DNA from 2 places in the Paenibacillus sp. GCM10028914 genome. Region 2 is predicted to be linked to the other one. Evidence: a T-box and tRNA genes for the amino acid it is inferred to sense, from the RefSeq annotation. Region 2 holds a T-box; the other holds one or more tRNA genes.

What was found. The T-box of region 2 lies ahead of ACFQV5_RS03980 (valine--tRNA ligase). A T-box ahead of a tRNA ligase gene usually reads a tRNA of that ligase, here a tRNA-Val.
Region 1: it has a tRNA-Val gene. The T-box ahead of ACFQV5_RS03980 (valine--tRNA ligase) is inferred to sense a tRNA for this amino acid. The anticodon was not compared.

Annotation. Positions count from the first base shown of each region.
Region 1 is NZ_JBHTFO010000018.1:380,315-385,111, reverse strand. It holds gene ACFQV5_RS22230 (stalk domain-containing protein) at 1-297, opposite strand, end outside; gene ACFQV5_RS22225 (MBL fold metallo-hydrolase) at 457-1,194, shown strand; gene ACFQV5_RS22220 (DUF3892 domain-containing protein) at 1,279-1,515, shown strand; gene ACFQV5_RS22215 (GNAT family N-acetyltransferase) at 1,605-2,048, opposite strand; gene ACFQV5_RS22210 (hypothetical protein) at 2,355-2,621, opposite strand; tRNA gene ACFQV5_RS22205 (tRNA-Val) at 2,762-2,834, shown strand; gene ACFQV5_RS22200 (hypothetical protein) at 2,966-3,184, shown strand; gene ACFQV5_RS25585 (DUF6199 family natural product biosynthesis protein) at 3,831-4,049, shown strand; gene ACFQV5_RS22195 (hypothetical protein) at 4,427-4,579, shown strand.
Region 2 is NZ_JBHTFO010000004.1:287,252-292,048, forward strand. It holds gene ACFQV5_RS03970 (RluA family pseudouridine synthase) at 1-641, shown strand, start outside; gene ACFQV5_RS03975 (LysM peptidoglycan-binding domain-containing protein) at 819-2,141, shown strand; T-box leader at 2,347-2,624, shown strand; gene ACFQV5_RS03980 (valine--tRNA ligase) at 2,728-4,797, shown strand, end outside.

The DNA of each region.
Region 1 (4,797 bases), on a different contig from region 2:
CTTACCTCTGTTTACATTCCCGAATGCAGTATCCCCCTTAAATAGAAAAATATGTACGTTTGGCTTAATGATTTGAACCTTTCCGCTCTTATTGTCCCAATTAACGGCCCCATCAATATCCCGGACCGGAATATATGTTTTGTTATCAATCAGATAGCCACCATCTTTCAGCTCTCTGCCATTTAACCATACGCGTACATGCTCATTAAAAGAGTCAGCAAACAATATTGAACTGCCACCGCCTAATAATGAAATAAATAATGTACAGGCCATTATCTTTTTCCATTTCGATTTCATATAAAAGCAACCCTCCGTATATACTTTTTCTAGTTGTTATATGGTTATACTACAGAGTAAAAAGTAAAGTTGCGCGATGAATTGCAATTCACTGGAAATTTATTTAATATACAATGATACCTCAATACCACATCATATCTCGTCTGGAGGTTGAATTCATTGACTCTAAAATTACAAATGCTAGGTACCGGCAGTGCTTTTGCAAAAACTTACTTTAATAACAACGCCCTCATTATGGATGAAAGCTTTACCCTACTGGTGGATTGCGGCGTTACAGCTCCCATGGCGCTTCATCGTCTCGGACAGTCTTTTGATTCCATCGATGCTGTGCTAATCACACATATTCATGCCGATCATGTTGGCGGTCTTGAAGAACTCGCGTTCAAAATGAAAATGCTGTACAACCGTAAAATGCCTTTATACATTGCAGAAAGTCTCATCAACCCTTTATGGGAGAACACCCTTCGCGGGGGGTTGTTCCAGGAAGGATATATCACTTGTTTAGAGGATGTATTTGAAGTGCATTCAGTAGAGCCTGGCATACCTGTCGATATTTCGTCGGGTATTCGTGCAGAATTTATAAAGACTGAGCATATTCCAGGAAAGAATAGCTATTCTATATATTTTAATGATCGCATCTTTTACAGTGCCGATATGATATTTGCACCTGAACTTCTCACACAGTTAGTGAATGAGCGGGGCTGTGAGGTCATTTTACATGAATGTCAGCTCGTGGGCCCTGGTGAGGTTCATACTACACTACAAGAGCTTCTAAGCCTGCCAGAAAGTCTACAGAAGCGGATCTACCTCATGCACTACGGAGATGATATGCAGAGCTATCAAGGGCATACAAATTCCATGCAGTTTCTTGAACAGCAGCGTATATATGAGTTTTGAGAATATGTAGATTCTTCTTCTCCTTGAAATGATGAATAGAAAATAGACTGCCTCGGGGAAGCTAGGTATGGGAGGCGATATTTAATGAATAATGATCAGCAAGCAGAAGTAGTAGCCGTACGAAAAAATGGTGATGGCGACATCGTTCAGCTAAAACTAAATACCGGTTCTGTTGTAGATTATAAAACCGCTCAGCAGATGGTTCAAAACAACGAAATTAAGAACCTGAACGTATTCCGTGGACGAGACGATGAGATGCATCTGAGATCCAATGCCGACGGTGACCCTAGCAACAACTTAGATAATCTGCCGATATTCTAAGCAAAATAAACTGATGCTTAACATAGTGGTATGCATGGAATAAAGACCCCGATCCGAAGTTCGGGGTCTTTATGTATAATCAAATGAGTTTAAAGTTCTTTTTTCATCCGGACATGGGGGATCCCTGCATCATCAAAAGGCTCGTCCGAAATCGTTACATAACCGAGCTTTTTGTAAAACCCTTCTGCCTGACACTGAGCATCCAATACAGAATACTCAAGCTTCAATTCACGAGCCTGCCCCTCCATAGCCATTAACAGGACTCTGCCCAGACCCTTAGAGCGAAAAGGTTTGCGTACAGCAATACGCTGCATCTTCGCTGAATCTTTATTGTAGTATGTGACTCGCCCTGTCGCTGCGTACTCCCCATCATATTTAATCAGTATATGAAACGAATCCGCATCGAGAGTGTCATACTCGTCAATCTCTAAATCTTCTGGCACCTTCTGTTCTTGTACAAACACTTCCATACGAATGTTCAGCGCTTCACGCAGCTGTTCTTCGGTTGTCACATTTATAATTTCTGCTGCCACATCAAACACCTCATTAATCGAAAAATTACTTTCCTGTATATTCACCAGAGCAAGTTGAATTATTATACAAAATTTTAGTTTTACTGTATAGTGAATTTAAATGTACTTTGAAAGGGGCTGGCGAGTGAGCATGGGTATTGGTGGCACTACAATTTGGGCTATCGTTATTTCGGTTCTGTTAATTATCCCCATGTTTTATACGATTAAAAAAGGCTATTCCCGCAAATGGGATGAGGAATAGAAGCATGCCTCAAGAACCGTCAGCCTATTTTTCGGTCGACGGTTTTTTATGTATTTCCCTGCAAGCTACTGTGCAGAATTCAAGAGCGGATCTTGAGATTCTAACGACGGCATAGGACTGAGCCTCTGTCCACTTCTACCACCGGTCGAGTATACATCCTTCTGCACTGATTGCTCATATACATCTTGTATTACAGGCGACGCCGGCTGCTCCTTAGGATTCATCTCCTCGGATACTCGCGTGGCAATACTACAACCAGTAAATAGCGAAATAGATAAAAGCGCGGTACATATTTTCATCCCAATTGCTCTATAATGCTTTCTCATGATCATGCTGTCCTCTCTCCTTATGGAAAAATCATGCTTTCCATAGTCTGAACCGGATCGCCTTATTTTATAACGAGAAAACAATTGACATGATTTCAGGCAGCTGATAATATATGAGATATCTTTCGAAACAACATACTTCACATGATCTGTTAGCTCAGCTGGGAGAGCACTATCTTGACAGGGTAGGGGTCAGTGGTTCGAGCCCACTACAGATCATCGCCGGGAGCCCTTGCGTAGCAAGGGTTCTTTTCTTTTTTCTCCATGCTGCAACAAAATGTTTAAAGACGGTGTTTCCGTTAATGTTATATCAATCAAATACAGAAGTGGGATATAAGGGAGAGTTTGATATGAAGGATATATGGAAATTCATTATAGCTTTGCTCATAAGTAAAGTTATCGGAAATTTGACGTATCGAAATCTAGACTTATTTAAGTACCAGACTGATGATGTCCCGTATTCGTTTGTGAATATCGCAAAACTTTTTCTTAATTTTTCAGTTAGTATCGGAGTAGCGCTTCTTATTTTCTGGCTGATGAAAAAGGTGTTCGAAAAGAAAATAGAATAATCAAACCCGTCATTTTGGCGGGTCTTTTTTTTAAAAAAAGCTTCTAAATTACCGGAAGTCTATGATAAATATATAAACTGCCTATCTCCCATTTGGTTTCATGGGTTATTTTGGGTATAATCTCTCTGAGGTGAAAATGATGAATGGTAAGAAATTTGTTGTTGTCATGGTATTTGTTTTGCTGATCATTGGCGCTTGCTCTTTAGTCGCAGCGAATTTCATTAATTCTCTTGGTCAACTTTAACAACTAGCTTCTCTCTTACATATGCTTAACTTTTTTTTCGCTCCTAACTTAATTCCGTAATTTCTTTATCGGAGATGATTCAAATGATAGCCATATTTGTAAGCGCTTTTGTTGTATTATTTAATCTTCTGATTATCTTATTCGGATTCTATGTTGTACGTAATCCAGATTCCGATTGGGTGAGATTCATCAGAAGAATCCCTGATGATGTCGTACAAGAAGATGTCGATATATCAATCATGAAATTTCGCGGAATACTGATGATCATCTGTGGAGTATTTATGACCTTGATGTCAATAATGAGTACGATAGTTTATATGGGGTAAGGATTACATTCTATATTTACGCTATAACGTAATCAATATTTGCCTTCTGTTATCTCACGCCTAAGGAGGGTTTGCCATGGCTGGATTTTCTCTTGTACTATTCGGACTTGTTTTTCTAATACGTGGAATTTTTAGAATAATTAAACCCGCGAAAAGTACCATGTATATAACTTGGAAAAATAAATTTGATTCTGAGCCCAATGAAGCATATATGCGATCGATAAAAAACAGCGGGATCACTTATCTAATGCTAGGGGCTATTCTCCTAGTATGTGGGGTCTTGATTATATTGTAGCTACAAAACAAAGGCCCCGCGGAACATCCGCAGGGCCTCTTGTCGTGGGAAGCGATTTTATGATCTAAGCAATTTTCCAATTGCTAGGGTGCCTTACCTTTGAAGAACCGCCGAAGTATCGACCGTCTTTTTCTTTGCCTTTTCAGAGTGCTCATGGTGAATCAACAACCTTTCGGAGTCACATTACTGTTTTCCGTGTGCTGAATGATTATTACCACTTCCCACTTATTTCTTATATAAACTCAATTTCGACGTATGAATCATATTTTTCAAAAATATTTATCGTAACCTTAATGGTGGTTACTTCTGTATTCAATTCCTTTCATATGGGAAATCCTATCTCATGCATTCAACTTTAAGCAAGGGATGTGAACAGAATGAACATTGAAACCGATGCGTATAGAATCGCTTCATTAGGCGGTGATGAACAGACGGTTAGTGCGATTAAAGCAGCAGAAGCTACAATCGCCAGATTAACTGGCAAAGAGGTAACATTAATTGCTTATGAGAAAACAAACGAGTCAGAATAATAATCTGTAAATGGTGTTTACAACATCCACGCCCTTCAAGTAACAAGTAACAGGTGCATCTATATTGATGCTGGTCTGGCTTGTTCACTGGAAGGGTTTTTTTATGCAAAAAATGAAAAAGAAAATGTTTCCTTCTCATCAAAGTAAACGTATTATATATACCGCTTCAATCATTTTAATCCTCTATAAAAAATCGGCAACATTCGAGTTCTCTCGCA
Region 2 (4,797 bases):
TGGTCGTGAACAAGCCTGCGGGAATGGCTGTTCATCCGGATGACCGTGGCACCGACGTCACGCTTAACCATGCGGTTGCAGCTTATTTCGAAGCTTCAGGAGTGGAAACCGCTGTAAGACATATCCATCGACTCGATAAGGATACAACAGGACCTGTGTTATACGCCAAAAATGAGTATGCTCAGCTCAAGCTTGATGAAGCGATGAGGCAGAAGAAAATCGTCCGAATATATGCGGCGATTGTGCAAGGTCGTGTCTCTCCTGATCTAAAGGTAATTGATCTGCCAATAGGCAAAGACCGTCACCATGCACAGCGCCGTAGAGTATCTTTAACTGGTCAAACGGCCATTACACATGTGTTAGAAGCAGAGGTATATAGAGAAGCCAGTCTGCTGTACTTGAGTTTGGAGACCGGAAGAACGCATCAGATTCGTGTTCATTTAAGCCATATGGGACATGCTATACTGGGAGATTCGCTGTATGGAGGGTATTCGGTAAGCTTTGGTCGTCAGGCACTGCATGGGGCCAAGCTGATCTTTGCTCACCCTTTCACTGGAGAAGAGATAGAGGTTGATGCTCCATGGCCAGAAGATCTTCTACAGTTGAAGGAAGAAAAATCGAGTAAACCTTTTCGTAGATAAAGGCCGTTTTTAACGGTCTTTTTTCTTTAGCTAAAACTTCTCATCAAGGATTTAAGTCAGGTAACCGTAAAAAAGTCATGCTCCCCCATTTTCGGCATATAGATAAGTTGAGTAACAAAAATGGGCTCATGCCGCGTATAGACCGCGGATAGTATATGCCGAAAGGAGGACATTCCCGTGTTCGACCAGTCCTACGGATTGCGGTTTGATATTTACGAACGCATTATTTTATCGGAAGATCTGCCGGGAATTGGAGATCTTGAAGAGGTTGAGTTAATTCCTCATATTCAGGTAATCAGTCAGGAGGAGCAGGCAACACTTCGCGGCCATTTGCTTTTAGCAGGGCTGTACAAAGGTGATAACGAAGCGGGAGAGTCCGAACCGTTGGAACATTGGATTCCAGTAGAAATTACCGTTCCTTTGAACAGAGTGTCTTCACTTGAAGAAATCGCGGTAGAGATTGAGAATTTCGATGTGGACGTATTGTCTTCTCGCAGTCTTAACATTACCGGGGTTCTCTCACTGAAAGGAATTCAGGCTGCCGTTCAGGGACCGAATGCCGGGGCTTGGAACGATGAAGAAATTATGGTAGTACATGCTCCTGAGGCAACTCCTGAGCAAGCTTATGGTTATGATGAATTGGTGCGCCAGCAGCAGGCGGGCTATTCGGCCTCAACCGCCCCAGCGGATCCATTTCTCCAAACTCAAAATAGCTTTGCCTCCGATGATCCATCTGGATACGATGGCAATGGTGGACCCGCCAGTTTTGTTCAAGGTGCCCTAGAACAGGAGTTACATAGAGAGCAGGCAACACCGGAATCTGCTTTAGTTCAAACTACTGAACAACCTGCTCCCAATCCTGAAATATTACAAGAGGTGCAAAGAGTAGCGGAGACAAACCCGAATGTATGGAACTTTGAACGTGTTGAAAAAGCCCAAAGTAGTGCTGAAAATCCTTCTGCTGGATATCCTGGTCTTTTGCAAGAGAGACAGGAAAACGCGATTTCTGAACTACAGACAGCTTATGATGAGGTGGAAGCCTCAACTGAAGAGCAGGAGGATATTACAGCTGCTCAAGAGACTTCACTAAATTCAGATGATTCTTCAGTTCATGAGGAACCACCTTCAAAGCCGGAGCTGAAAGTTGCATTTAGTACGAAGAATAGTACGGTTGATAACAAAGCCGGAGTCGGTTTATCTTCTCTGTTGCAATCAAGCCGTACGTTACAAGAACAGGAAGTTATAGCGCGCGAACCAGAAGAACCTGTTCAGGATGAGGCTGAGCAGCTTGCCGCAGAAGATGTTCAGTGGAAATCATTGTTCCTTGGGAGCCGGCAGGAAGAGACTCCTTTCCGAAAGGTTCGATTATGTATCGTTCAGCGTGAGGAGACTATCGAAGCGATTGCAGAAAGATATCAATTAAGCCCTCGAGAGCTGCTGCTTTACAATCGTCTGTCAGAGCAAAGTGTAGAGGAAGGCCAGGTTTTGTATATCCCCTAGGATAACTTTCAGTAATAGCTAAGAAAGGCCGCCGGAGGATGAATCCTCCGGCGGCCTTTCTAGTTTCATGGATATCAGATCACTTTTCAGCTTCAGTAGCGTGAAATATTGACTATACACCACAAGCTAAGTTATAGTTGTCTATAGTCAACTCAGACATATTGGAATACAATATGGAAATACTGTATATAGCATTTGCAAATTACAAACAACTGTGAACGGGAATAGTAGGAAGAAATGGCCTTCAGAGAGCGGAATTGCAGCGCTGAGAGATTCCGCAGGAACCAACTTGCGAAAGTCGCCCCGGAGTTGCTTGCTTGAACTTACGCTTGTTATTCATAGCGAAAGTTAGAGCATGCCGGCTGCAGCCGTTACCTGTGTAAAGTGTCGCAACGCTTGGAATTGCCATATTATGGCAGTCTATAACCAACGCTGCGAAACAAAGGTGGTACCGCGAGAGAACAACAGTCTTTCGTCCTTTGAGGACGAAGGGCTTTTTTTGTTTCTAATGAAAAGTTCCTAGTAGTGCAAATGGCTAAAATTATGATGTAAGGCAATGCTGACTAAGTAACGGAGGTACGAGATTATGGAACAAAATGAAAATCAAACCTCGGCACAAATGCCGACCACTTACGATCCAAAGGCAGCAGAACAAAAATGGTATCAATATTGGAAGGAAGGCGGTTATTTCAATGCTGGTAAGCGTCCAGACGCAGAGCCTTTTACCATTGTAATCCCGCCACCCAATGTTACCGGTATGCTTCATATTGGTCATGCGCTGGATTTCACATTGCAGGATATCCTGATACGTGTTAAGCGTATGCAGGGTTATGATGCATTATGGCTCCCAGGCTCTGACCATGCGGGGATTGCTACACAAACAAAGGTTGAGCAAAAGCTGCGCGAGCAAGGTATTAGCCGCTATGATCTGGGCCGTGAGAAATTCCTTGAACAAGTATGGGATTGGAAAGAACAATATGCGAATACGATTCGTGATCAATGGGCTAAGATGGGGCTTTCTCTCGACTACTCTAGAGAACGTTTCACACTGGATGAAGGCTTGTCCAAGGCTGTCCGCGAAGTGTTTGTGAAGTTCTACGAGAAAGGGCTCATCTACCGCGGTAAGCGAATTATTAACTGGGATCCTGCAGCACGCACAGCGTTGTCTGATATCGAGGTTGAATATAAGGAAGTTCAGGGACATTTGTATCATCTGACTTATCCGCTCAAAGATGGCAGCGGCAGCATTACGGTTGCTACTACCCGTCCAGAAACGATGCTTGGTGATACGGCCGTAGCGGTTCATCCTGAGGATGAAAGATACAAGGATATGATCGGTAAAACATTGATTCTGCCGATTATCGGACGTGAAATTCCGGTTATTGCGGATGAATATGTTGAGAAGGAATTTGGTAGTGGTGCTGTAAAAATCACACCTGCTCATGATCCTAATGACTTTGAGATGGGTCTTCGTCATGACTTGCCGCAAATTACGGTAATGGATGAATCCGGTACGATGAACAGTAACGCAGGAAAATATGAAGGCTTAGACCGCAGTGAGTGCCGGAAGCAGATTGTAGCTGATCTGAAAGAGTCCGGTGTACTCATTAAAATCGAAGATCACGTTCATCAAGTAGGCCATAGTGAGCGTAGCGGTGCGGTTGTAGAACCATATTTGTCAACACAGTGGTTTGTTAAGATGCAGCCGCTTGCTGAAAGAGCAATCGAAGCTCAAAAATCCGGTGAAGGCGTTAATTTTGTACCTGAGCGCTTTGAGAAGACGTACCTCCACTGGATTGAGAATGTACGTGATTGGTGTATTTCTCGTCAGCTGTGGTGGGGACACCGAATCCCAGCATGGTATTGCGAGGAGTGCGGAGAACTACATGTTGCTCATGAGGAAGTTGCAGCCTGCGCGAAATGCGGAAGTACAAATATGAAACAGGATGAGGACGTACTTGATACTTGGTTCAGTTCTGCGCTTTGGCCGTTCTCGACTTTGGGCTGGCCGGAAAATACTGAGGATCTGAAGCGTTATTATCCGACAAATGTTCTGGTTACTGGATATGACATCATCTATTTCTGGGTTGCTCGTATGATCTTTACGGCACTTGAGTTTACGGATGAGAAGCCTTTTAAAGATGTTCTTATGCACGGACTGGTTCGTGATGCGGATGGTAAAAAGATGTCGAAGTCACTTGGCAACGGGGTGGACCCGCTCGATGTTATCGAGAAATACGGTACCGATGCAATGCGTTATATGATTTCGACAAGCAGTACACCGGGGCAAGACCTTCGTTTCCGCTGGGAACGAGTGGAGCAAGCACGGAATTTCGCTAACAAAATTTGGAACGCTTCTCGCTTTGCTTTGATGAATCTGGAAGGCTTTAAACATAGCGATATCGACATTAGTGGAGATCTTGGAACAGCAGATCGCTGGATACTTCACCGATTGAACGAAACTTCACGAGATATTACGCGTCTAATTGATGCCTATGAATTTGGCGAAACAGGTCGACTGCTCTATAATTTCATCTGGGATGACTTGTGTGATTGGTACATTGAGTTTGCAAAACTGTCACTTTATGGCGAAGATCAAGCTGCAAAGAAAAAGACTCAGTCTGTACTTGCCTATGTTCTCGACCGTACGATGCGT